DNA from 2 places in the Pseudomonas sp. Irchel s3a10 genome. Region 2 is predicted to be linked to the other one. Evidence: riboswitches for the same ligand, from Rfam matches in the RefSeq annotation. Region 2 holds a riboswitch; the other holds the start of a gene.

Region 1 (11,680 bases), on a different contig from region 2:
AGTGGCGCATGTCGCGGCGTTCGGCGATGACTTTATAGACCGCTGTGCGCTCGACCTCAGTGAATGCGTTGTTGCTCATGGCCTCTTCGCGAGCAAGCCCGCTCCCACAGGGGTTAGGTGATCCAATGTGGGAGCGGGCTTGCTCGCGAAAGCGGCCTCAAGATCTGGCACAAACAGTGCCGCGATAGCCGCAGGATTCGACGGAAAGTAGAAATGCACGTACGACGCCGTCATCCGCCCTTCCCGATATACCGCCTCGGCTCCGCGCCCGCCATTCGGGCTCAGGCCCCGGGCGATCGGCGTCAGCTCAGTGGTGGTCAGGGAATGGTGATAGGTGTGGCCGCGCAACGAGCCTTCCGGCAGATCCACCGCTTGCAGTGCCAGTGCCGCCAGACGTTTTTGCATTACCGCCTCACCGCGCAGCAGCCCGACCAGTTCGGCGCGGGTGCCGTCGACATCGGTCAACGCGTCGAGCAGGTAGAGCATGCCGCCGCACTCGGCGAGCAACGGCTTGCCGGCGGCGTGGTGCGCACGGATCGCATCGAGCATCGCGGTGTTTTGCGATAACGCGACATGGTGCAATTCCGGATAACCACCGGGCAGATACAGACTGTCGGCCTCGGGCAATTGCGTATCGCGGATCGGCGAGAAGAAACTCAACTCGGCGCCCATCGCCCGTAGCAGGTCGAGACTGGCGCCGTAGGTGAAGGCAAAGGCCTCATCGCGAGCGACGGCGATGCGCACGCCGTCGAGCAGCGGTTCGGCAGGGATCACTTCAGGTGCGGCAAATTCCACGGCCGGTGGCAGCGCTACCTCGCAACTGCTGGCCAAGGCTTCGGCGGCGGCGTCGAGACGCAGGTCGAGATCATTCAGTTCGCTGGCCTGCACCAGACCGAGGTGCCGGCTCGGCAACTCGATCCCGGTCTCGCGGGACAGCGCGCCGTACCAGCGCAGACCTTCGGTGAGGCTGCCTTCGAGCAACTGTGCATGACGCAAGGTGCCGACACGGTTGGCCAGCACGCCGGCGAATGGCAGGTCCGGCTGATACTTCGCCAAACCCAGTGCCAGGGCGCCAAAGGTCTGGGCCATGGCGGTACCGTCGATCACGCCGAGCACCGGCACGCCGAAATGCCGCGCCAGATCAGCGCTCGATGGTGTGCCGTCGAACAGGCCCATCACGCCTTCGATCAGGATCAAATCGGCTTCGGCGGCGGCTTCCCACAACAGACGGCGACTTTCCTGCTCGCCGACCATCCACATGTCCAGTTGATACACCGGCGCACCGCTGGCGCGCTCGAGAATCATTGGGTCGAGGAAGTCCGGGCCGCACTTGAACACGCGCACCTTGCGCCCCTGGTTGCGATGCAAGCGAGCGAGCGCGGCGGTGACGGTGGTCTTGCCCTGACCGGAGGCCGGCGCGGCAATCAGTACCGCCGGGCAGTGACGTGGTTGATTCAAAGTTCGACGCCTTTCTGCGCTTTGATGCCGGCCTGGAAGGCGTGTTTGAGCATGCCCATTTCGGTGACGGTATCGCCCATCTCGATCATTTCCGGCTTGGCCGCGCGACCGGTGACGATCACGTGCTGCATCGGCGGACGCGCCTGCAAGTCGCTGAGCACCTGATCAAGATCGAGGTAGCCGTGCTTGAGGGCGATGTTCAGTTCGTCCAGCACCACCAGGCCGATCGACGGATCGCGCAGCAGTTCGCGGGACACTGCCCACGCGGCTTCGGCGGCGGCGATGTCACGCTGGCGATCTTGGGTTTCCCAAGTGAAACCCTCGCCCATCACGTGAAAACGCACTTGCTCGGGGAAGCGGCGGAAGAACAGTTCTTCGCCGGTGCTGTTGCGACCCTTGATGAACTGCACCACACCGCACTGCATGCCGTGGCCCATGGCGCGGGCGAGCATGCCGAACGCCGAGCTGCTTTTGCCTTTGCCATTGCCGGTCAGCACCAGCACCAGGCCGCACTCGTCAGGCGAATTGGCGATGCGTTCGTCGATCACGGCTTTTTTGCGCTGCATACGCGCCAGATGGCGTTCGTCGCGCTCGGGGGAATCGGTCATTGGGGGAGCTCTCCGTTGAGGCTGGATAACGGCGGGCAGGCACAAGAATAGACGGCAAAAAGCCTGGCATCGCCCACCGTGATGCCGCTGGATGGATCAGGCCGGTCTCCGGGCTCATGAGCGGCGAATCGCCTGGCTGCGCGCCTTCCCGCTTCTGTCGAGGCAGTGGCTCAAGGCGCAGCTTTTACTCATTTACCGTTGCGGGGGCAGCGCCGGGATCGTGATCGTTCTTCGCCTGAAGACAACCCTCACCGGCTTCCCTGTTTCACTCTGTCGACACAGGTCACAGAGCACCTGAAACAAGCCGCGAAGGTTAGAGGGTTGGGGGTGGAGCGTCAATTAAAGAGGGGGCCGGCGGGCGAATAACTGCCGTCGATCAATTAACTGACGCCAATCTTGTGCCACACTGAGACAAGTGATATCAAAGAGCCATGCTTTTGTTTGAAAAAGCACACTACAACAATAAGGATGATGACGATGCAAGGCATGATCATCAGCAACCCGCGCCTGGAATTCCTGCGCCCGATGCTTGAACGCTGGTTTGACTGTATCGACCGCTACAACGCCATTCGCGGCGACAACGACACCCCTTACTGGCATGACGAGAAAGCCAATCTCGGATTGCTCTCCGCTGCGGCATGGATGGCCGAACTGGTAACCCTTTGCGACACCCCCACCCGTAAACAGAATGAGGAAGGCGAACGCAATGCCCGCGCCGACCTGTTCATCGCCGGCGCCGAAGACCGCGCCTACCTCCAGGCCACCCAGCGCTGGCCACGGGTCAACAACCTCAATCTGACCCAGGCCCTGCTGGACATCACCAGCGATGCCAAACGCATCAGCTTCGCCAGCGATCTCAAACTCGGCTGCCTGTTCGTCGCCCCGCAAAAGGCCCAGCACAGCGCCAGCCCCGAAGAACTGCAGGACATGGTCGACGACCTGCAAAAGGAACACTGCTGCGCGGTGGCCTGGTATTTCCCCTACGCCTACCGCAAGTTGCGCAGCGAAGCGGGCAACTATCACCCGGGCGTCGCCGTGCTGTTCAAAGAGGCCCGCGGTTGAGCGGTTGAACCATCGGGTGCGCAAGCTCCTCTATGATTAGGCAAGCATTCATAGGGAAGATCAGTAATGCGCAGAACCCAACTCGCTCTCGTCATCGCCCTCGCCGGAGGGCTCGCCGCCTGCGGTGAATCCTCCAGCCTGCAAGTTTCTGACGGCACCGGTCCGTCACCGAAGCTGCCTGAACCAAACAAAACCCTGATCCCGACGGTGAACATCGCCCCGGCGGTCGGCTGGCCTGCGGGCGGCAAACCGACTGCTGCGGCCGGTACGCAAGTCGCGGCATTCGCCGAAGGCCTCGATCACCCGCGCTGGCTCTACGTGCTGCCCAACGGTGACGTGCTGGTGGCGGAAACCAACGCCCCGCCCAAACCGGATGACAGCAGCGGTATTCGCGGCTGGGTGATGAAGAAAGTCATGGGCAAGGCCGGCGCTGGTGTGCCGAGCCCGAATCGCATCACCCTGCTGCGCGATGCCGACCACGACGGCGTGGCCGAGACCCGCACGGTGTTTCTGCAGAATCTCAACTCGCCGTTTGGCATGACCCTGGTCGGCAACGATTTGTACGTCGCCGACACCGATCGCCTGCTGCGCTTTCCCTACGAGCAAGGCGCGACCGAGATCAAGACGCAGCCGATCAAAGTCACCGACCTGCCGGGCGGCACCCTGAACCATCACTGGACCAAGAACGTCATCGCCAGCAAGGACGGCAACAAGCTGTACGTCACCGTCGGCTCGAACAGCAACGTCGGCGAGAATGGTCTGGATAAAGAAGAAGGACGTGCGGCGATCTGGGAAGTGGATCGCGCCACCGGCAACCACCGGATCTTCGCCTCGGGCATTCGCAACCCCAACGGCCTGGCGTGGGAACCCACCACAGGCGCGCTGTGGACAGCAGTCAACGAACGTGACGAGATCGGCAGCGATCTGGTGCCGGACTACATCACCTCGGTCAAGGACGGTGGCTTCTATGGCTGGCCATTCAGCTACTACGGTCAGCACGTGGATGTGCGGGTGAAGCCGCAGAATCTGGATCTGGTGGCCAAGGCTATCGCCCCGGACTACGCCGTCGGCCCGCATACCGCCTCGCTGGGCCTGACCTTCGCTGAAGGCAACAGCCTGCCGGCGCAGTTCAAGGAGGGCGCGTTCATCGGCCAGCACGGCTCGTGGAACCGTAAACCGCACAGTGGCTATAAAGTGATTTTCGTACCATTCGCCGCCGGCAAGCCGAATGGAGCACCGGTGGATGTGCTCACCGGTTTCCTCGACAAGGACGAGAACGCGCTGGGTCGCCCGGTAGGCGTGGTGATCGACCAGCAAGGTGGTTTGCTGGTAGCAGATGATGTGGGGAACAAGGTTTGGCGAGTGTCGTCGGCCAAGTAACTTTTGCCTGACCTGAAACAACTGTAGGAGTGAGCCTGCTCGCGATGACGGTGCCACATTCAACATCAGTGTTGATTGATCAACCGCTATCGCGAGCAGGCTCACTCCTACATTGGATTGTGAGCTTTTTGAACTACGGGTTATGCGCCAGATGCTCCGGCTGCAACACCCGCTTGGCACTCAGATACGCCTTCTGCCAGTACGCCTTCGACAGGCTGTCCAGCTTCACCGTGCCGCCGGTTGCCGGCGCATGCACGAAGCGCCCTTCCCCAACGTAAATCCCCGCATGGCTGACCTGCGAGCCGCCATTGGTAGCGAAGAAGATCAGGTCGCCGGTCTGCAAACCCTCTTTGCCGACATTCGGCGCCTGCATCACGATCATCTCGCGCGTCGAACGCGGCAAGCTGATGCCGGCAGCATCACGGTAGACGAAACCGATCAGACCACTGCAATCGAACCCGGAGTCCGGTGTGTTGCCGCCCCAACGATAAGGCGTGCCGACCAGCCCCAGCGCGCGAAACAGCACGTCTTCAGCAGCCGGCGAAAAAGCCTGGGAAGGCCCGAACACCACCGGAGCGCGTACGACGGGCGCAGGCGGCGGAGTGCGGCTGGCGCAGGCGCTGAGCAGCGCTGCGAAGAAGATCAACGTGAGGCGGGCCGACATCGTCATAAGCAGAACATCCTGATCTGGCTGCGGCTTTCTCTGCCGAATGGACAGAAACAAAACCGCCTGCGCAGCACGCAGGCGGTTTGCCATCAATATAGATACAGGATTCTAGCGGCTACGCGGCAAACTTCAAGTAAGACTTTAACTTCACCTTGTAAAGTCTAGGTCTACTCCCTTGCCGGGCACCGTTTTTGTCGCCACGAACGTGGCGACAACGGGGAATTACTTGCGAGCAGTGACCACGGTCGGTGCCATCGCGAGGGCGCGCTTGGCTTCGATGAAGGTCTTGCTCCAGTAGCTGTCACCCAGGCTGTCGATGCGAACACCGCCGCTGCGACGACTGCTGGAATGGATGAACTGGTTGTCACCCAGGTAGATCCCGGCGTGGCTTACACGACCGCGACGACCATTGGTGGCGAAGAACAGCAGATCGCCCGGCTCAAGGTTGCCGCGCGAGACCAGAGGCGCATCAACGTTGATCATTTCGCGGGTGGAGCGCGGCAGATTCATGCCGGCTTCTTCGCGGAACAGATAACCGATGAAACCGCTGCAGTCGAAACCGGCTTCAGAGGTACCGCCGAAACGGTAACGGGTACCGATCAGGGACATGCCGCGTTCGAGGATGCTGTCGGCCAGAACCGGGAGCTCGTACGGCTTCTTGTTGAAGTCCGAGAGTTCTTTTTCGGTGTCCAGCTCTTCCTGGTAAATAACGGAAGACTGGGCAGTGGCAGAATTTTTAACCTGTTGAGGCTGCTCTTGAACTGGAGAATGAGCAGCGCAACCGAACAACAGGGTGACGAGTGCGAGAGGCACGAGGGGTGCGAAGCGCTTTAGCATGGGCACGACCGTGGCTGAAGTTGTAAAGAAGCCGAGACTATGCCCGCTATCGGCCTCATTTGCAAATTCAATCGATCCTTTTGTGACTTCCCGGTTTCTCGTTTACATCTAAGCGCTTAAGCCCATTTGAGTCGATACGCGGTCCGCGCGCAGTGCGGAAAAGCGGATTTTCTGACGCCTGAAATATGTCGAAACGCGGTCAAAGCCGCGAATTTCAAGGGCTGGCTACCAGCCGAGGGTTTCTTTCAGGAACGGGATCGTCAGCTTGCGTTGCGCCTGCAGCGAGGCCTGATCCAGCTGTTCGAGCAAGTCGAACAATGCACTCATGCTGCGGGTGCCGCGAGTCAGAATAAAGTGTCCGACTTCATCGGTCAGGTGCAGGCCGCGACGCGACGCGCGCAATTGCAGAGCACGCAATTTGTCTTCATCGGAGAGCGGACGCATCTGGAAAATCAGCGCCAGGGTCAGGCGCGATTTGAGGTCAGCCAGTTTCACCGGCAGTTCGCGTGGCGAAGTTGAAGCAGCAATCAGCAAGCGTCGTCCGCTGTCACGCAGGCGGTTGAACAGATGAAACATCGCCTCTTCCCAGTCCGGCTTGCCGGCAATCACCTGCAAGTCATCCAGGCAGACCAGTTCGTACTGTTCAAGGTTGTCGAGGATCTCGATGCCGCGATCCATCAACTCTGCCAGCGGCAGATACACCGCCGGTTCACCCATCTGTTCGAAACGCAGACACGCGGCCTGCAACAGATGCGTACGCCCTACCCCATGCTTGCCCCACAGGTAGATCAGGCTTTCGGTCCAGCCGGCGTCGGCTTCGCATAGGCGCTCGACATAGCCGAGTGCAGCGGCATTGGCGCCTGGGTAGTAGTTGATGAAGGTGGCGTCGTCACGCAGACGCACACCTAGGGGCAGCTGAATCGGTTTCATGCTGACTGAACAGTTCTCAAGGAACCGTTAGTGGCCTCTGTGTAAAGTTTGCGAAGTTTATACCCGTGAAGCTGAGCGCACAATGCGACAGACCCCAAGCAAAATCAAAGGTTTGCGTTAACACGCTGGTTTTATGACAGTTTCTCTGACGCGGATCGAACCACCCCGCCGCAAAACACGGGCCAACCCGGCACAATGCCGGGCCGCCCTGCGATCGGTTTACAACTCAGGCTCATCTGCCCCGCTGTAGATATCCGAGTCCTTGTAAAGATCGTGCACATGACGCACCAGCACCATGATCACCGCCGCCACCGGCAGTGCCAGCAGGACACCGGTAAAACCGAACAGCTCGCCCCCGGCCAGGATCGCGAAAATTACCGCTACCGGATGCAGGCCGATCCGGTCGCCGACCAGCAGCGGCGTCAACACCATGCCTTCCAGCGCCTGCCCGACCATGAACACCGCGACAATCCCGATCATCGGATACAGATCGCCACCGAACTGGAACAACCCGGCAATCAGTGCCGCGCCAATCCCGATCACGAACCCCATGTACGGCACGATGGCCGCCAGACCTGCGATCAGGCCGATCAACAGCCCCAGCTCCAGACCAACAATCATCAGGCCCGCGGCGTAGATCACGCCCAGCGCCAGCATCACCAGCAACTGCCCGCGCACGAACGCGCCAAGCACCTCGTGGCACTCACCGGCGAGCGAGACGATGGTTTCTTCACGATCACGCGGCAGCAAGCTGCGGATCTTGGCCATCATCACGTCCCAGTCGCGCAGCAGGTAAAAACTCACCACCGGGATCAGCACCAGGTTCGCCAGCCAGCCGATCAGTGCCAGACTCGATGCCGTCGCCTGACTCAGCACCACACCGACGATGTCAGTGGTCTGCCCCATGTGTTCGCTGATCGCCGCCTTGACTTTGTCGAACTTCCAGAAACCGTCAGACAAACCCAATTTCGACTGCGCCCACGGCACCGCCGTGTGTTGCAACCAGTCGAGCATTTGCGGGGCCAGCTCGTACAAGCGCAGCAACTGCTTGGCGAGCATCGGCACCAGCACCAGCATCAGTGCCGTGACGATCAGGGTGAACAAGGCAAACACTGCGATCACGCCCCAAGTGCGCGACAGGCCCAGCCGTTCCAGGCGATCCACCAGCGGATCGAACAGATACGCCAGCAGCAGCGCCACCAGAAACGGCGTGAGGATCGGGTGCAGCAACCACACAAACGCGCAAAGCAGGACTACCCCACCGAGCCAGAACCAACGCCGCGTATCGGCCATGTACCACTCCTACTGCTTCTATATAAGGAAAGACTTACCAGCGAAACCGCAATGACGGTGCAGCCGGTGTCGGAGCCGGAGCCGCAACGGGCGCTACTCCCGCCACCGCAGGCTGCGGCGCGGCCACCGGGGCCGGCGGTTCGGCCGGCAACTCCTGCAACTTGGCCAGCGACAACTGCGCACGCAACTGATCGGCACTGCCGTTGACCCGATACACGATGCGATCACCATCGACACTTTGCAGACGCACACCGAACGGTTCGAGTAACCGCAGCAGCGCGGCGTAATGTTCCAGATTCATGCCCTGCACTTCCAGGGTCTGTTGGCCCGAAGCGCCAGGCCTGGCGACAAAGCGCGGCGCCAGACGCTCGGCCACCGCCAGCATCACCGCATCGGCCACGCTAGCCTGATCGGTTCCCTGCACACTGCCGGCCTCTTTCTGATCGCCCAGCCACAGACGCCACTTGGCCTGCCACTGCCCACCCTCTTCGTGCGCATGCACCGCCAACAAGGCATCCGCGCCGTAACGCTCCGAAGCGCCGCGCAATGGCGCGGGATCGCTGCCATCCAGCACTGGCGCGGTGGCCACCAGTTGCTCGCTCAGATCCGCCAGCGGCAAACGCAGCGGCAAGCCGCGATGCTGAGCCGCAGACCGCAGTGGTGCAGCCGCTGCCTGACCGTCGCCGACCAGACTCGAGCCTTCAGTCGAATCGTTCAGCCACCAGCTCAGAATCGACGGCCGACTCGCCCCCCACAACGACAGCCCTGCCCGGCGCAGCGCCTGCTCGGTGGTGGCCGGATCGAAATCGACCTTGAGCACCTCCGGCGGCCCGGCATCGAAACCGAACTGACTGATGATCTGCTGCGGATCCTTGCGAATCGCCGCCAGCCCGGGATTTTGCGGCGCCTTGGGGTCACCGGTCAGGCGCAACACCAGCGTATCGACCGCCGCCTGCGTGGCGCGCTCACGCTCTTCCGGCGCCTGGCTGCTGACTGGCTGGCGCACTTGATAGAGACCTTTGAGGTTTTCGGCATGACTCGCCAGGCTGACCAACGACAAACAACCCACAACCAACAATTTACAAAAACGCATGGAAAATTCCCGTCGACAGGAGCGGCTGGAACAGGCCGCGTGAACCGGTTTAGCAAGGCTATGACAATCTGCCATCGCAAAACATTCACACGGTAGCGGTAAGTTTTTGCACAGTGATAACGATAGACGGTTAATCGGCACACCTTATACAGGCAGCCACCCGGCACAATTGCAAAAAATTTCCGCTGATTATGCCCCTGCCCGTCGGCGCGAGGATGGCCGCTGCCCCTCAAGCCTGATAAAATCGCGCGCCTTCGCAGACCGGCAACAGCCGGGCGCCCCGAAATTCGCGTGAGGCTATCGCCCCACCGCTTTTGGCGTTCCCGCTGAACTCGGTCGTTACCCCTGAATCCCCTCCCCTAAAGGCCTGGATCATGAGCAAGCAACCCTCCCTGAGCTACAAGGACGCCGGTGTAGACATCGACGCCGGTGAAGCATTGGTCGAACGCATCAAGAGCGTCGCCAAGCGCACTGCGCGCCCGGAAGTCATGGGCGGCCTGGGCGGTTTCGGCGCCCTCTGCGAAATCCCGGCCGGCTACAAGCAGCCTGTGCTGGTTTCCGGCACCGACGGCGTTGGCACCAAGCTGCGTCTGGCGCTGAACCTGAACAAGCACGACAGCATCGGCATCGACCTGGTTGCCATGTGCGTCAACGACCTGGTCGTTTGCGGTGCCGAGCCACTGTTCTTCCTCGACTACTACGCCACCGGCAAACTGAATGTCGACACCGCTGCCCAGGTGGTAACCGGCATCGGCGCCGGCTGCGAACTGTCCGGTTGCTCGCTGGTTGGCGGCGAAACCGCTGAAATGCCTGGCATGTACGAAGGCGAAGACTACGATCTGGCTGGTTTCTGCGTCGGCGTGGTGGAAAAAGCCGAAATCATCGACGGCTCGAAAGTCGCCACCGGTGACGCACTGATCGCCCTGCCATCGTCCGGCCCGCACTCCAACGGCTACTCGCTGATCCGCAAGATCATCGAAGTGTCCGGCGCCGACATCGAAAACATCCAGCTCGACGGCAAACCGCTGACCGACCTGCTGATGGCCCCGACCCGCATCTACGTGAAGCCGCTGCTCAAGCTGATCAAAGACACCGGCGCAGTCAAAGCCATGGCCCACATCACCGGTGGCGGCCTGCTGGACAACATCCCGCGCGTTCTGCCAAAAGGCGCTCAGGCCGTGGTTGACGTGGCCAGCTGGACTCGCCCGGCGGTGTTCGACTGGCTGCAGGAGAAAGGCAACGTCGACGAGACCGAAATGCACCGAGTACTGAACTGCGGCGTGGGCATGGTCATCTGCGTGGCTCAGGAGCACGTTGAAGTGGCCTTGAAAACCCTGCGTGACGCCGGCGAACAGCCTTGGGTCATCGGTCAGATCGCTGCCGCTGCCGAAGGCGCTGCTCAGGTTGATCTGCAGAACCTTAAGGCTCATTAATGTCCGCAACCTGTGATGTCGTGGTGCTGCTGTCCGGCACCGGCAGTAACTTGCAGGCTCTGATCGACAGCACGCGGACCGGCGACAGCCCGGTCCGCATCGCTGCGGTGATTTCCAACCGTGCCGACGCCTACGGCCTGCAACGCGCCAGTGACGCGGGTATCGCCACCCGCTCGCTGGATCACAAGGCTTTCGAAGGTCGCGAGGCCTTCGATGCAGCCCTGATCGAACTGATCGACGAATTCAAACCGAAACTCGTGGTGCTGGCCGGCTTCATGCGCATTCTCAGCGCTGACTTCGTGCGTCACTACCAGGGTCGGCTGCTCAATATCCACCCGTCGCTGCTGCCCAAATACAAAGGGTTACACACTCATCAGCGCGCGCTGGAGGCCGGCGACGCGGAACACGGCTGCTCCGTGCACTTCGTCACCGAGGAACTCGATGGTGGACCACTGGTCGTACAAGCAGTAATACCGGTAGAGTTGCACGACACGCCGCAGACACTTGCGCAGCGAGTGCATGTCCAGGAACACTTGATCTACCCGATGGCGGTACGCTGGTTTGGCGAAGGCCGACTGGTACTCGGTGAACAAGGTGCATTACTGGACGGCCAGCTACTCGCGGCCAGCGGCCACTTGATTCGACACTAGGAGATTTTATGCGTCGCGCCCTGCTCTTCGCTTGCGCTTTGCTCACCCTGCCCTTCGCGCAGGCGGCAGACCTTCAACCGTTCTCCGCCAGCTACACCGCCGACTGGAAGCAGCTGCCCATGAGCGGCACTGCCGAACGCAGCCTGACCAAGGAAGCCAACGGCGTCTGGAAACTCAGCTTCAAGGCGTCGATGATGATCGCCAGCCTGACTGAAGAAAGCACACTGACGCTGGACAAGGACACCCTGCTGCCACAGTCCTATCACTTC
Region 2 (11,680 bases):
TGACCAAAGGCCTGATCGGCGAAGTGCCACAGACCATGTGGCTGTTCGACTATCCGCTGCTGGAGCGCACCTATTACCAGTTGGCGGTCAACTTCGATGTATTCGGCAACGTCTCCCATCAGGCGCAGACCCGCCTGTATTTCGACCTGATCCGCAACGGTGCCGAGCAGAACTTCCTGCGCCTGATGCCGGCCGATTCCCGCGAGGGCTACCTCAACGATTGGTATCAGAGCAGCGGCCAGTTCAAGATGTGGCTCGATTACGAAGCCATCGACGACGACAAGCCGACCGCACTGAAACTCGATGAGAAAGACCCGAAATTCGACTTCGCCATGCAGTTGCTGGGGCGTTATGGCGACCTCAATGCGCGGCCGGATCCGATCAACCGCTGTGACGGCGCCTATTGCTCGCGGCCGAATATCGACCCGGCCCTGCAAAATGCCGAGCAGGCGTTGAGCCGTCTGACTTCGCGCCCGGCCGCCGGTTTGAAGGTCATCGACCAATTACCGGAAGCGACCATGCTGCGCATCGAAACCCGCAGCGGCAAACGCGAGGTGTACAGCCTGCTGCGCAATCGCGCGCACAGCAACGTAGCGTTCCTGTTGGGCGAGTCGCTGCGCTATCAGCCAGGGCTGGACACCTTGACCATTTACCCGGGCGTGCTCAGCAGCTATCCGAACTTCATCTTCAACATTCCGGCCGAGCAAGTATCGGAATTTGTCGATGCCATGGAGAATGCCAAGGATGCCGATCGTTTCGAGAAAATCGTCGAACGCTGGGGGATCCGTCGCAGTCATCCGCAATTCTGGTTCTATTTCCACGACCTGAGCCAATACCTCCACGAAACTGACCCGGTGGAAGAGGGCGTGCTGGACATCAACCGCTACGAGAATCTTTGATCGTTTAATACAGGCCGACTGTCACAGCTTCAGGTAACTCACAAATCCCCTGTGGGAGCGGGCTTGCTCGCGAAGGCGTCAGTCCATTCAGAATGGTTGTCGCCTGACATGCCGTCATCGCGAGCAGGCTCACTCCTACAAGGGGTCGGTGGTGGTTTTGAGAGTTGTGTACGGGAGCCCCTCCAATGTTGATTTCAGTGCAGGCCCTGCGGGCGCTTGCCGCGTGGACGGTGGTCTGCCACCACTTCATGCAGATTTTCTTCGACTTCAAGGCCCGCGGCCCGGTCGGGCAGTTCTTCATCGACAAAGGCGCGGTCGGCGTCGATATTTTCTTTGTCATCAGCGGTCTGGTGATTTTCCTGTCCACCGAGGACAAGATTCTGCGGCCGGGGCAATTCCTGCTGTATCGGCTGTCGCGGATTGTCCCCGCGTACTGGCTGTACACGCTGTTGATGGCGTTGTTGGTGGTCTTCGCCCAGCCGCTGTTGCCGGATCAGACGGTGGATTGGGCGCATTTCCTCGCGTCGCTGTTATTCATCCCTGCACAAAACCCCGGCGGCTATGGGATCTATCCGACGCTGAATGTCGGCTGGACGCTCAATTACGAAATGCTCTTCTATGTGTTGTTTGCGTGTGCGCTGGTGTTCCGCTGGCAGGTGCGCTTGCTGGTGGTCGCCGCGTTGCTGTTTTCAGCATGTCAGGCGTTCGGCTGGCTCAACGAGTTTTACCGTTCCGATATCGTCTACGAGTTCTTGCTGGGGATCGGCATCGGCGTGCTCTACCGCCGGGGCTGGATTGGCGCCGGCCTGTGGCTGCCGCTGTTGGCGATGGGCGCCGCGTTGTTGGCGATCTATCACCTGGCACCGGCGCCAAGGCTGTTGAACTGGGGTGTGCCGAGTGCGGTGCTGGTGATGGCCTGCATGGCGCTGGAGCGCTACGTCGAGCGTAACTGGGTGATGAAATGGCTGGGTGACTGTTCCTATTCGGTGTATCTGATGCACGTGCTGGTACTGTCGGTTGGCGGTTTTATCGCGCGGCACTACGGGATCAATCCGTATCTGATGTTCATCGTCTGTGCGCTGGCCATTGGCGTGGGGTCATGGTTGAGCTACGAATGGGTGGAAAAGCGCAGCTATCAGTGGCTTAAAGCGCGGATCGATGGCGAACCGATGCGCGCACCTGTCGAGAATCTTTCCCGACAAAAATACTAGGACTTTGTCCGGCGCAATGATTGGCGTAAACTGCGCCCAAGCCTGCGAGGAGTTTCCATGACCGCTATTACCATTACCGACGCCGCCCACGATTACCTGGCCGATCTGCTCTCCAAGCAGAACACCCCGGGCATCGGCATCCGCGTCTTCATCACCCAGCCTGGCACCCAGTACGCCGAAACCTGCATTGCCTATTGCAAGCCGGGCGAAGAAAAACCTGAAGATACCGCGCTGGGGCTGAAAAGCTTCACCGCCTATATCGATTCGTTCAGCGAAGCGTTCCTTGACGACGCCGTCGTCGATTACGCCACCGACCGCATGGGCGGCCAGCTGACCATCAAGGCGCCAAACGCCAAAGTGCCGATGGTCAATGCCGACAGCCCGGTCAACGAGCGCATCAACTACTACCTGCAAACCGAAATCAACCCGGGGCTGGCCAGCCACGGCGGTCAGGTCAGCCTGATCGATGTGGTCGAGGACGGCATCGCCGTGTTGCAGTTCGGTGGTGGTTGTCAGGGCTGCGGCCAGGCCGACGTGACCTTGAAGGAAGGCATCGAGCGCACCTTGCTTGAGCGCATTCCAGAGCTCAAAGGTGTGCGCGACGTGACCGACCACACGCAGAAAGAAAATGCCTACTACTAAGGCGTTCGCTGCGGACATGAAAAACGGCGCCCCGTGAGCGCCGTTTTTTTATGGGTGAAGCAAAAGATCGCAGCCTTCGGCAGCTCCTACAGGGATACACATTCCAATGTAGGAGCTGCCGAAGGCTGCGATCTTTTGGCTTTCAGGGTCTGTAGAGGTGCGCATGCCCCGCGCGATACAGCGACGACTCGCTAAACACCTCACTGCCCAACACCCGACCCACCAGAATCAACGCTGTACGCCGAAACCCTTTGGCCGCAACCTTCTCGGCAATATCCTCCAGCGTCCCCACTACCCAGTCCTGATCCGGCCATGTCGCCCGGTGAATCACCGCAATCGGGCAATCCGCGCCGTAATGCGGCAGCAGTTCAGCGATGATCTTCTGCAAATGATTGACCCCCAGATGAATCGCCATGGTCGCGCCATGCTGCGCCAGACTGCTCAGTTCCTCACCCGCCGGCATCGCGGTCTTGTCCGCATAACGGGTCAGAATCACGCTTTGCGACACGTCCGGCAATGTCAGTTCCGCGCCAAGCAACGCCGCACACGCTGCGGTGGCGGTGACGCCGGGGATGATTTCGAACGGAATCTGCAACTCACGCAAATAACGAATCTGCTCGCCAATCGCGCCATACAGGCTCGGATCACCCGAATGCACCCGCGCCACGTCCTGGTCATTGGCATGGGCGGTTGTGATCAATTCAATGATCTGCTCCAGATGCAGTTCGGCGCTGTTGACCACGGTTTCGGCCTGATGCCCCTCCAGCACCGCGGCCGGCACCAGCGAGCCTGCGTAGATGATCACCGGGCAGCTGCGGATCAACCGCTGGCCTTTGACGGTGATCAGTTCCGGGTCGCCGGGGCCGGCGCCGATGAAGTAGACGGTCATGAAGAAATCCTGTGAAAAACGGGGCAGGGCAACGCTTCAGATGAAGATTGCTCATGATCAAACAGGGGGATTATCGGGATTTTACGCAGCGCCGGCCAATGCCAGTGTCGCCTGAGCGTATTTCTGCCGGGAAATCAGCAGTTTTGCCGGTGCCTGAATCAACTGCTCGGCAAGGGCCAGCGCGGCACTTTCCGCCACGCCGTAGCAACCGGTGCGCTCATAGGCAATTTGAGAATGGTGGCTGAGTCGCTGCTGGTAACTGGCCAATTCTTCGCTGCTGAAATACAACAGCGGCAGCGCCAACTGGCTGGCCAGTTCCTGCAAACCGGGTTCATCGCGTTTGAGATCGATGCTGGCCAGGGCCTTGACCGCTTCCAGCTCGATGCGATGCGCCTGCAACGCCTGATCGAGTAACGCGCGCAGCGTGCTGACCGGGCAGCCGCGCTGGCAGCCCAGGCCGACCACAAAGGTCGGCGCTGCGCGGTCATCGGTCATGCGTGGTACTGACCATCGCTTTTGCGGCGGAACAACCAGGCGCTGATCAGGCCCAGGGCCAGCCAGAACGCCACGTTGGTCAACTGCGAAGCGATTTTGAACTGGGTTTCCAGCGCTTCCGGAGCGAGCATCGAATGCACTTCCGGTTGCGGAGCGCCGATCACGTGCGGCACGGCGAGGATCGCCACGCCCAGCAACTTCATCAGCCAGTGGCGGCTGAACACAATCAACGCCAGGCCAACAGCAGTGGAGGCAGCGGTGCCGATCCACCAGGTTTGCCGCGAAGCCAGATCGGCTGCAGCGGTGCCCGGCAGTTCAGGCGGCAGGCCCAGGGTCGGCGCAAGGACGAAGGTCGCGTAGCCGGCCAGGCCCCAGAGCAGGCCTTGCGAGGTTTTGGACGGTGCACGCAAGGTGTACAGGCCGGCGAGCATCAGGGCGAAACCGACTGCCACCACCAGATTGCCGCCGGTGGTCGAGACCACACGTTGCCAGCCATCTTCCGGCTCCCAGGCTTCGGCGTCATGGGTGTGAGCGGCGGTGCCGGCGGCGTGTTCGTGAACGGCCACAGGTTCGGATTTCTCGAAGGTTTCGGCCTGCAGAATCAGCGGCGAGACCCAGAAGCTTTGCAGCAATGTCAGCAGCAGGGCGGCCAGCAGGCCGGTGAAACCTGCGGTTTGCGCGATACGCTTGATCATGTCGGCAGGTCTCAGTGGCACGGGAACGCGGCGCTGTGGCGGGTATCGTGAGCGGCGTTGTGCACCGCTTCGATGTGCGAGAAACCGGCGAAGTAAACGAGGCCGGCACCCAGGATCGACGCGAAAATCGCGGCGGTCAGGCGTTGGCTCAATGTGCTGGTGCTGGAGATTTTGTCGGTGTTGCTGCCGGTGCTGCTGATGATCGACATGGCGCTTCCCTTTGGAGTGTCAGCGGGTCAACAGAGCGCATGAAAACCCCTGCGGGTCGGGCACGCAGAGGTTCGAACAGCGCCCGCCCACCGCGGGTTTGTTATGTTCAGTGACGCAAAATGCGCACTGTGTGTTGCGGGCCGGTCTCCGGGCTCACGAGGGGTTGGCGTCTGGCCGACCTGCAAGCGTCACCTTCCCATGCCGTAATGGCACAGTGGATTTGACGCTTCGCTCGCTTACCGTTGCGGGGGCAGCACCGGACTGACATGGCTTTGAGTAAAGCACATGATTCACCGGTTTCCCGTTTCACCCTGTGAAGGGCACCCGTAACAAGTTGTGTAGGAGAGCATGGGTTGGGGATTTGAGTCAATTGGATGGGTATGGGGGTATATCCGTTGCTGCGGTAACGGCCACTTAGGGTTCCGCCCTTACGGCGGGTCACTTTTGGCAAACGCCCCAAAAGTAACCAAAAGGTCTATGCCCTGACGTTCGGCCCTCGCCTAGGCTCGGGTTCCTTCGCTGCGGGATTCATCCGGGGGGCAGCGCCTACGGTTTGCTTCGCTGCACCTCCTCTCGCTGTGTTTGGCTGCGCCAAACGGTCGCTGCGCTCCCACCCCCGGATAAATCCCTCCACTCAGCCTGCCGACGGGCCCTGAGATCAAAAGCGGTACTCGAGCTAACGCTCATCGTGTTGAGTGGGGCGGCTTCGCCGCATGGGGTGCACGCTTTCAGCCTGCTGGCGATGGCGGCCCGACAGCCGACCAATTTCCAACTGAACACACCCATTCCAACTGTGGGAGCGGGCTTGCTCGCGAAGGCGGCCTGACAGCCGACCAATTTCCAACGGAACACACTCATTCCAACTGTGGGAGCGAGCTTGCTCGCGAAGGCGGCCTGCCAGCCAACCAAACTCCAACTGAACACACCCAATCCCATGTAGGAGCTGCCGAAGGCTGCGATCTTTTGACCTGCTTTGGCTTTGGCTCTTGATGTGGCTTTTGATCTTTTGCCCCTTCGGCAGGCCGAGCGTAGGTGTCCATAAGGGGGAAGGCGCGCAGCGCCATGCGGCGAAGCCGCATACATCGAGAGGAGGTGCAGCGAAGCAAACCGGAGGCGATGCCCCCGGATGGACACCGTAGCGAGGGAACACTGAGCCTAAGCGAAGTGCCGTACGCCGGGGCAAAGCCTTTTGGGTTACCTTTTCGGCGTTTGGAAAAGGTGACTCGCTGTAAGAGCGAAACCGCCAGAGGCAACACCCGAAGGAACGGATATGCCCCCAAACCCCAAACCTCAAACCCGGCGTTTGGAAAAGGTGACTCGCTGTAAGAGCGAAACCGCCAGCGGCAACCCCCGCAGCAACGGATATGCCCCCAATCCAAAAAAAACCAAAGCATTGACCCATCCTCAAGCCATGCGTAGCCTTGCACCTTCGAGGTTCTTCGGCCCACGCCGAAGCTAAGAAGGGAACGCGGTCAAAGCCGCGGCTGCCCCCGCAACTGTGAACGGTGAAGTTCGTTGCCACGCCACTGCCAGCTCAATCCACTGAGCCCGCGGGAAGGCGCAACGAACGCCAGGCGCAAGGCCTGAACACCGTCAGCCAGGAGACCTGCCTCGTGACAGATTTCTCACTACAACCGGGCGGGGTGATCCGGTGGCGAATTCTTCCGCGCGCACGCTCGCAGCGGATCTCGTCCCGCATGCCCGCCACCTTGCCAAAGGGCATCCGATGAAAACACTGGCCAAACTCCCCGTCACCATCGTCACCGGTTTCCTCGGCTCGGGCAAAACCACCTTGCTGCGGCACATGCTCGACAACGCTCAGGGCCGTCGCATCGCGGTGATCGTCAACGAGTTCGGTGAGCTGGGCATCGACGGTGAAATCCTCAAGCAATGCACCATCGGCTGCACCGAAGAAGAAGCCACCGGCCGCGTCTACGAACTGGCCAACGGCTGCCTGTGCTGCACGGTGCAGGAAGAGTTCTTCCCGGTGATGCGTGAACTGGTCGCCCGTCGCGGCGATCTCGATCACATCCTTATCGAGACCTCCGGTCTGGCTCTGCCAAAACCGCTGGTACAAGCCTTCCAGTGGCCGGAAATCCGCAGCGCCTGCACCGTTGACGCGGTGATCACCGTGGTCGACAGCCCGGCAGTGGCCGCTGGCACCTTCGCCGCGTTCCCGGATCAGGTCGATGCCCAGCGCAAACTCGATCCGAATCTGGATCACGAATCGCCGCTGCACGAACTGTTCGCCGATCAACTGGCCAGCGCCGATCTGGTGATCCTCAACAAGGCCGACCAGACCAGCGCCGAAGATCTGGCTCGCGTTCGCGCCGAGGTCGCTGAAGAACTGCCGCCAGCGGTGAAAATCATCGAAGCCAGCAACGGTCGCCTGCCGCTGGACGTGCTGATCGGTCTCGGTGCCGGATCCGAAGAACATATCGACAGCCGCCACAGCCATCACGATCACCACCACGACGGTGATGACGACCACGATGACCACGATCACGACGCCTTCGATTCGATCTCGATCGAACTGCCGCAAGCCGACGAAAGCCTGCTGCTCGACGCGCTTACGCAACTGGTTGTGCAGCACGGCATCCTGCGCGTGAAGGGCTTCGCGGCGATTCCGAACAAGCCGATGCGCCTGTTGATTCAAGGCGTGGGCACGCGTTTCGACAAGCATTTCGACCGCCAGTGGGGCGCTGACGAAGCGCGCGTCACTCGTCTGGTGTTGATCGGTCAGGAACTCGACGCTGCGCAACTCGAAGCGCAACTGCGCGCCGCGCTCAGCGTTTAAGCCATGCACCTGCTCAGGACCCAGCCCGGCGGTTTCGTGTCGGATGACAACATTGCCGACCTTGGACAAACCCCCGCCGAGCTGGTGATCCTGTGCAGCGGCGATTCCAGCCTGGCGCTGCTCGCCGAAGCGGCGCAGCAACTGCCCGAGGATTACCCGAGCCTGCGCCTGGCCAATCCGATGCAGGTGCAGAACCACGCCTCGGTCGATCTGTATGTCGATGAGGTGCTGCGTCACGCCAAGGTCATTCTGATTTCGCTGCACGGCGGCATCGCTTATTGGCGTTACGGTGTCGAACGACTGGTGGAGTTGGCCGAGCGCGGGGTGCAGGTGATTCTGGTGCCGGGCGATGATCGTCCCGATCCGGAACTCAGCGACCTGAGCACCGTGCCCGCCGAAGATCGCGACCGCCTCTGGCAGTTCCTGCGTCAGGGCGGCATGGGCAATGCGCTGGATTTCTTTCATTGTCTGGCCAACCGCTGGCTGGCGCGCGACTACGCCTGGGGCGAACCGCAGGCGCTGCCGCGTACGGCGATTTACCACCCACAGAAAAACACCGCCGCACTGAGCGACTGGCAAGCCGAATGGCTGCCCGGTCAACCGGTCGCGGCGGTGTTGTTTTATCGCTCGCATTTGCAGGCGGCCAACACCGCGTTCATCGATGTGTTCTGCCAGCGCTTGCAGGCGGCAGGGCTCAATCCGTTGCCGATTGCCGTCGCCAGCCTGAAAGAACCCGGCTGCCTCAGTGTGGTCGAGGACTGGCTGGACGAGGTCGCGGCGGCGGTGATTCTCAACACCACCGGGTTCGCGCAGTCCAGTCCCGAAGCCCCACATCTGCGGCCATTTCGGCGCAATATTCCGGTGATTCAGGCGATCTGCGCTCAGGACAACGAACCCGGTTGGCGCGACAGCGAGCAGGGCCTTGGCCCGCGAGATCTGGCGATGCACATCGCTTTGCCGGAACTCGACGGGCGCATCATCAGTCGGCCGATCAGCTTCAAGGACCTGGCCTGGCGCAGCGAGCGCAGCCAGTCCGACGTAGTCTGCTACCGGGCGCAACCCGAACGCATGGATTTCGTCGCTGAACTGGCGCGGCGCTGGAGCGATCTGGCGCGGCTGCCGAACACGGAAAAACGCATCGCGCTAATCCTCGCCAACTACCCGACCCGTGACGGCAGGATCGGTAATGGCGTCGGTCTCGATACGCCGGCGGCGGCGTTGAATATCCTGCGCGCGTTGCAGGCGGAAGGCTTTCCGTTGACTGCTGAGTTGCCGGACAGCGGCACCGAACTGATCCAGCAATTGCTCGGCGGCGTCAGCAACGATCTCGACAGCATCGACCTGCGTCCGTGCCAGCAAAGCCTGGCGATGGACGCCTATCTGGCGATGTTCAATGCGCTGCCGCAGGCCAATCGCGCGGCAGTGCTGGAACGCTGGGGCGCGCCGCAAAACGATCCGATGTGCCGCGACGGGCGGATGATGATCGCCGGGCTGCGCTTTGGCCTGACCTTCGTCGGCATTCAACCGGCGCGCGGTTATCAGGTCGATCCGAGTGCGGTGTATCACGACCCGGATCTGGTGCCGCCGCACGGCTATCTGGCGTTCTATTTCTGGCTGCGCAACACCTACGCCGCGCACGCGGTGATTCACGTCGGCAAGCATGGCAACCTCGAATGGTTGCCGGGCAAGGGCGTCGGCCTTTCGGAGAATTGCTGGCCGGACGCGCTGCTCGGGCCGCTGCCGAACATCTATCCGTTTATTGTCAACGACCCGGGCGAGGGCGCCCAGGCCAAACGGCGCACGCAAGCGGTGATCATCGACCACCTGATGCCGCCGCTGACCCGCGCCGAAACCTACGGCCCGTTGCGCAATCTGGAACTGTTGGCCGACGAATATTACGAAGCGCAACTGCTCGATCCGCGTCGTGCGCGGGAGCTGCAGCGCGACATCCTGCAACTGGTGCGCGAGACGCAGATCGACCGTGAACTGCAACTCGACGCCGGTCTGGACAGCGACGCCGATGCAGCGATCTGGCTGCCGCGTCTGGACACCTATCTGTGTGATCTGAAGGAATCGCAGATCCGCGATGGCCTGCACATTTTTGGCGAGTCGCCGAGCGGGCGTTTGCGCATTGATACCTTGCTGGCCTTGCTGCGCATTCCGCGTGGCGACGGCAAAGGCGCGCAGTCGAGTCTGCTGCGGGCGTTGGCCAAGGCCTTCGAGCTGGGGTTTGATCCGCTGGATTGCGCACTTGCCGACCCGTGGAACGGCCCGCGCCCGCCGGAGCTGCAAAGCGTCAGCGACGAAATCTGGCGCACCGCCGGTGACACCCGCGAACGCCTCGAACTGTTCGCCACCCAACTGATCTCCCAAGCACTACAAATCCCCTGTGGGAGCGAGCTTGCTCGCGAAAGCGATGGGTCAGGTACATCAATGTCGACTGACACGACGCTTTCGCGAGCAAGCTCGCTCCCACAAGGGGCGTGTTGGGCTGAAGTGAGCGCGATCCTGAACAATCTGCGCGAAGTCGTCGCCCCACGCCTCGACGCCTGCGGCCCCGCCGAAATGCGTGGCCTGCTTGACGCCCTGAACGGCCGCTTCGTCCCCGCCGGGCCAAGCGGCGCACCCAGCCGTGGTCGTCTCGACGTGCTGCCCACCGGGCGCAATTTCTACTCGGTGGACGTGCGCAACCTGCCGACCACCACCGCGTGGCGCATCGGTTTCCAGTCCGCCACGCTGATTCTCGAACGGCACCTTCAGGATCACGGCGATCACCTGCGTCAACTCGGCCTCTCGGTGTGGGGCACTGCGACCATGCGCACCGGCGGTGATGACATCGCCCAGGCCATGGCGTTGATGGGCGTGCGTCCGGTGTGGGCCACCGGCAGTCAGCGCGTCGATGATTTCGAGATTCTGCCGCTGAGCCTGCTCGACCGGCCACGGGTCGATGTCACGCTGCGGGTCTCGGGCTTCTTCCGCGATGCCTTTGCCAACCTGATTCGGCTGTTCGACGCGGCCGTGCAAGCGGTGGCGGCGCTGGACGAACCGGATGACCTTAATCCGCTGGCCGCGAAAGTGCGTGCCGAGCGCGAGGCGCTTTTGCAATCGGGGCTGGATGCCGATACGGCGCGGCGCCAGGCCGGCTGGCGGATCTTCGGTGCCAAACCCGGAGCTTATGGCGCGGGCGTGCAGGGCGCCATCGATGGGCGTCTGTGGCAGAGCCGCGAAGATCTGGCCGAGGTCTACCTGAACTGGGGGGCCTACGCTTACGGCGGTTCTGACGAAGGCACCGCCGCCCGCGAGCAGTTCGTTCAGCGCCTGAGCCAGGTGCAGGCGGTGCTGCAGAACCAGGACAACCGCGAGCACGACTTGCTCGATTCCAATGACTATTACCAGTTCCAGGGCGGCATGCTCGCGGCGGTGGAAACCCTGCGTGGCGAAGCAGCGGCGAGTTATCACGGCGATCACAGCCAGCCGGATCTGCCGAAAATCCGTACCCTGAAAGAAGAGCTCAATCGGGTGATCCGCTCGCGGGCGGCCAATCCGAAATGGATCGACGGGGTCAAACGGCACGGCTATAAAGGCGCCTTCGAACTGGCGGCGACAGTCGATAACCTGTTCGCTTTCGACGCCACCACGCAACTGATCGACGATCATCAGTACGCGTTGTTAGCTGACGCCTACTTGCTCGACCCGGCGACCCGCGACTTTGTCCGCGAGCACAATCCGCATGCGCTGCGTGATATGGCCGAGCGCATGCTCGAAGCGCAGCAGCGTGGGATGTGGCAGGAACCCGGGGCCTATAAAGAGGCCCTGGAAAACCTGTTGCTGGATATAGAAGA

The links. A riboswitch is a leader RNA that binds a small molecule or an ion and turns the genes downstream of it on or off. The one in region 2 is predicted to bind cobalamin.
Region 1: linked by a shared signal. The riboswitch ahead of cobO (cob(I)yrinic acid a,c-diamide adenosyltransferase) and the one ahead of cobW (cobalamin biosynthesis protein CobW) in region 2 are both predicted to bind cobalamin.

Annotation. Positions count from the first base shown of each region.
Region 1 covers NZ_FYDR01000008.1:181,561-193,240, reverse strand. The annotation lists gene bluB (5,6-dimethylbenzimidazole synthase) at 1-79, opposite strand, end outside; gene CKW11_RS22410 (cobyrinate a,c-diamide synthase) at 76-1,458, opposite strand; gene cobO (cob(I)yrinic acid a,c-diamide adenosyltransferase) at 1,455-2,066, opposite strand; cobalamin riboswitch at 2,148-2,379, opposite strand; gene CKW11_RS22400 (hypothetical protein) at 2,544-3,128, shown strand; gene CKW11_RS22395 (sorbosone dehydrogenase family protein) at 3,195-4,508, shown strand; gene CKW11_RS22390 (C40 family peptidase) at 4,642-5,178, opposite strand; gene CKW11_RS22385 (C40 family peptidase) at 5,398-6,012, opposite strand; gene hda (DnaA regulatory inactivator Hda) at 6,238-6,942, opposite strand; gene CKW11_RS22375 (AI-2E family transporter) at 7,162-8,235, opposite strand; gene CKW11_RS22370 (DUF2066 domain-containing protein) at 8,270-9,328, opposite strand; gene purM (phosphoribosylformylglycinamidine cyclo-ligase) at 9,703-10,761, shown strand; gene purN (phosphoribosylglycinamide formyltransferase) at 10,761-11,411, shown strand; gene CKW11_RS22355 (DUF3108 domain-containing protein) at 11,420-11,680, shown strand, end outside.
Region 2 covers NZ_FYDR01000001.1:597,713-609,392, reverse strand. The annotation lists gene CKW11_RS02750 (fatty acid cis/trans isomerase) at 1-899, shown strand, start outside; gene CKW11_RS02745 (acyltransferase) at 1,085-2,110, shown strand; gene nfuA (Fe-S biogenesis protein NfuA) at 2,168-2,752, shown strand; gene cobM (precorrin-4 C(11)-methyltransferase) at 2,895-3,641, opposite strand; gene CKW11_RS02730 (cobalamin biosynthesis protein) at 3,723-4,136, opposite strand; gene CKW11_RS02725 (CbtA family protein) at 4,133-4,831, opposite strand; gene CKW11_RS02720 (CbtB domain-containing protein) at 4,843-5,040, opposite strand; cobalamin riboswitch at 5,162-5,384, opposite strand; cobalamin riboswitch at 6,457-6,670, shown strand; gene cobW (cobalamin biosynthesis protein CobW) at 6,768-7,838, shown strand; gene cobN (cobaltochelatase subunit CobN) at 7,842-11,680, shown strand, end outside.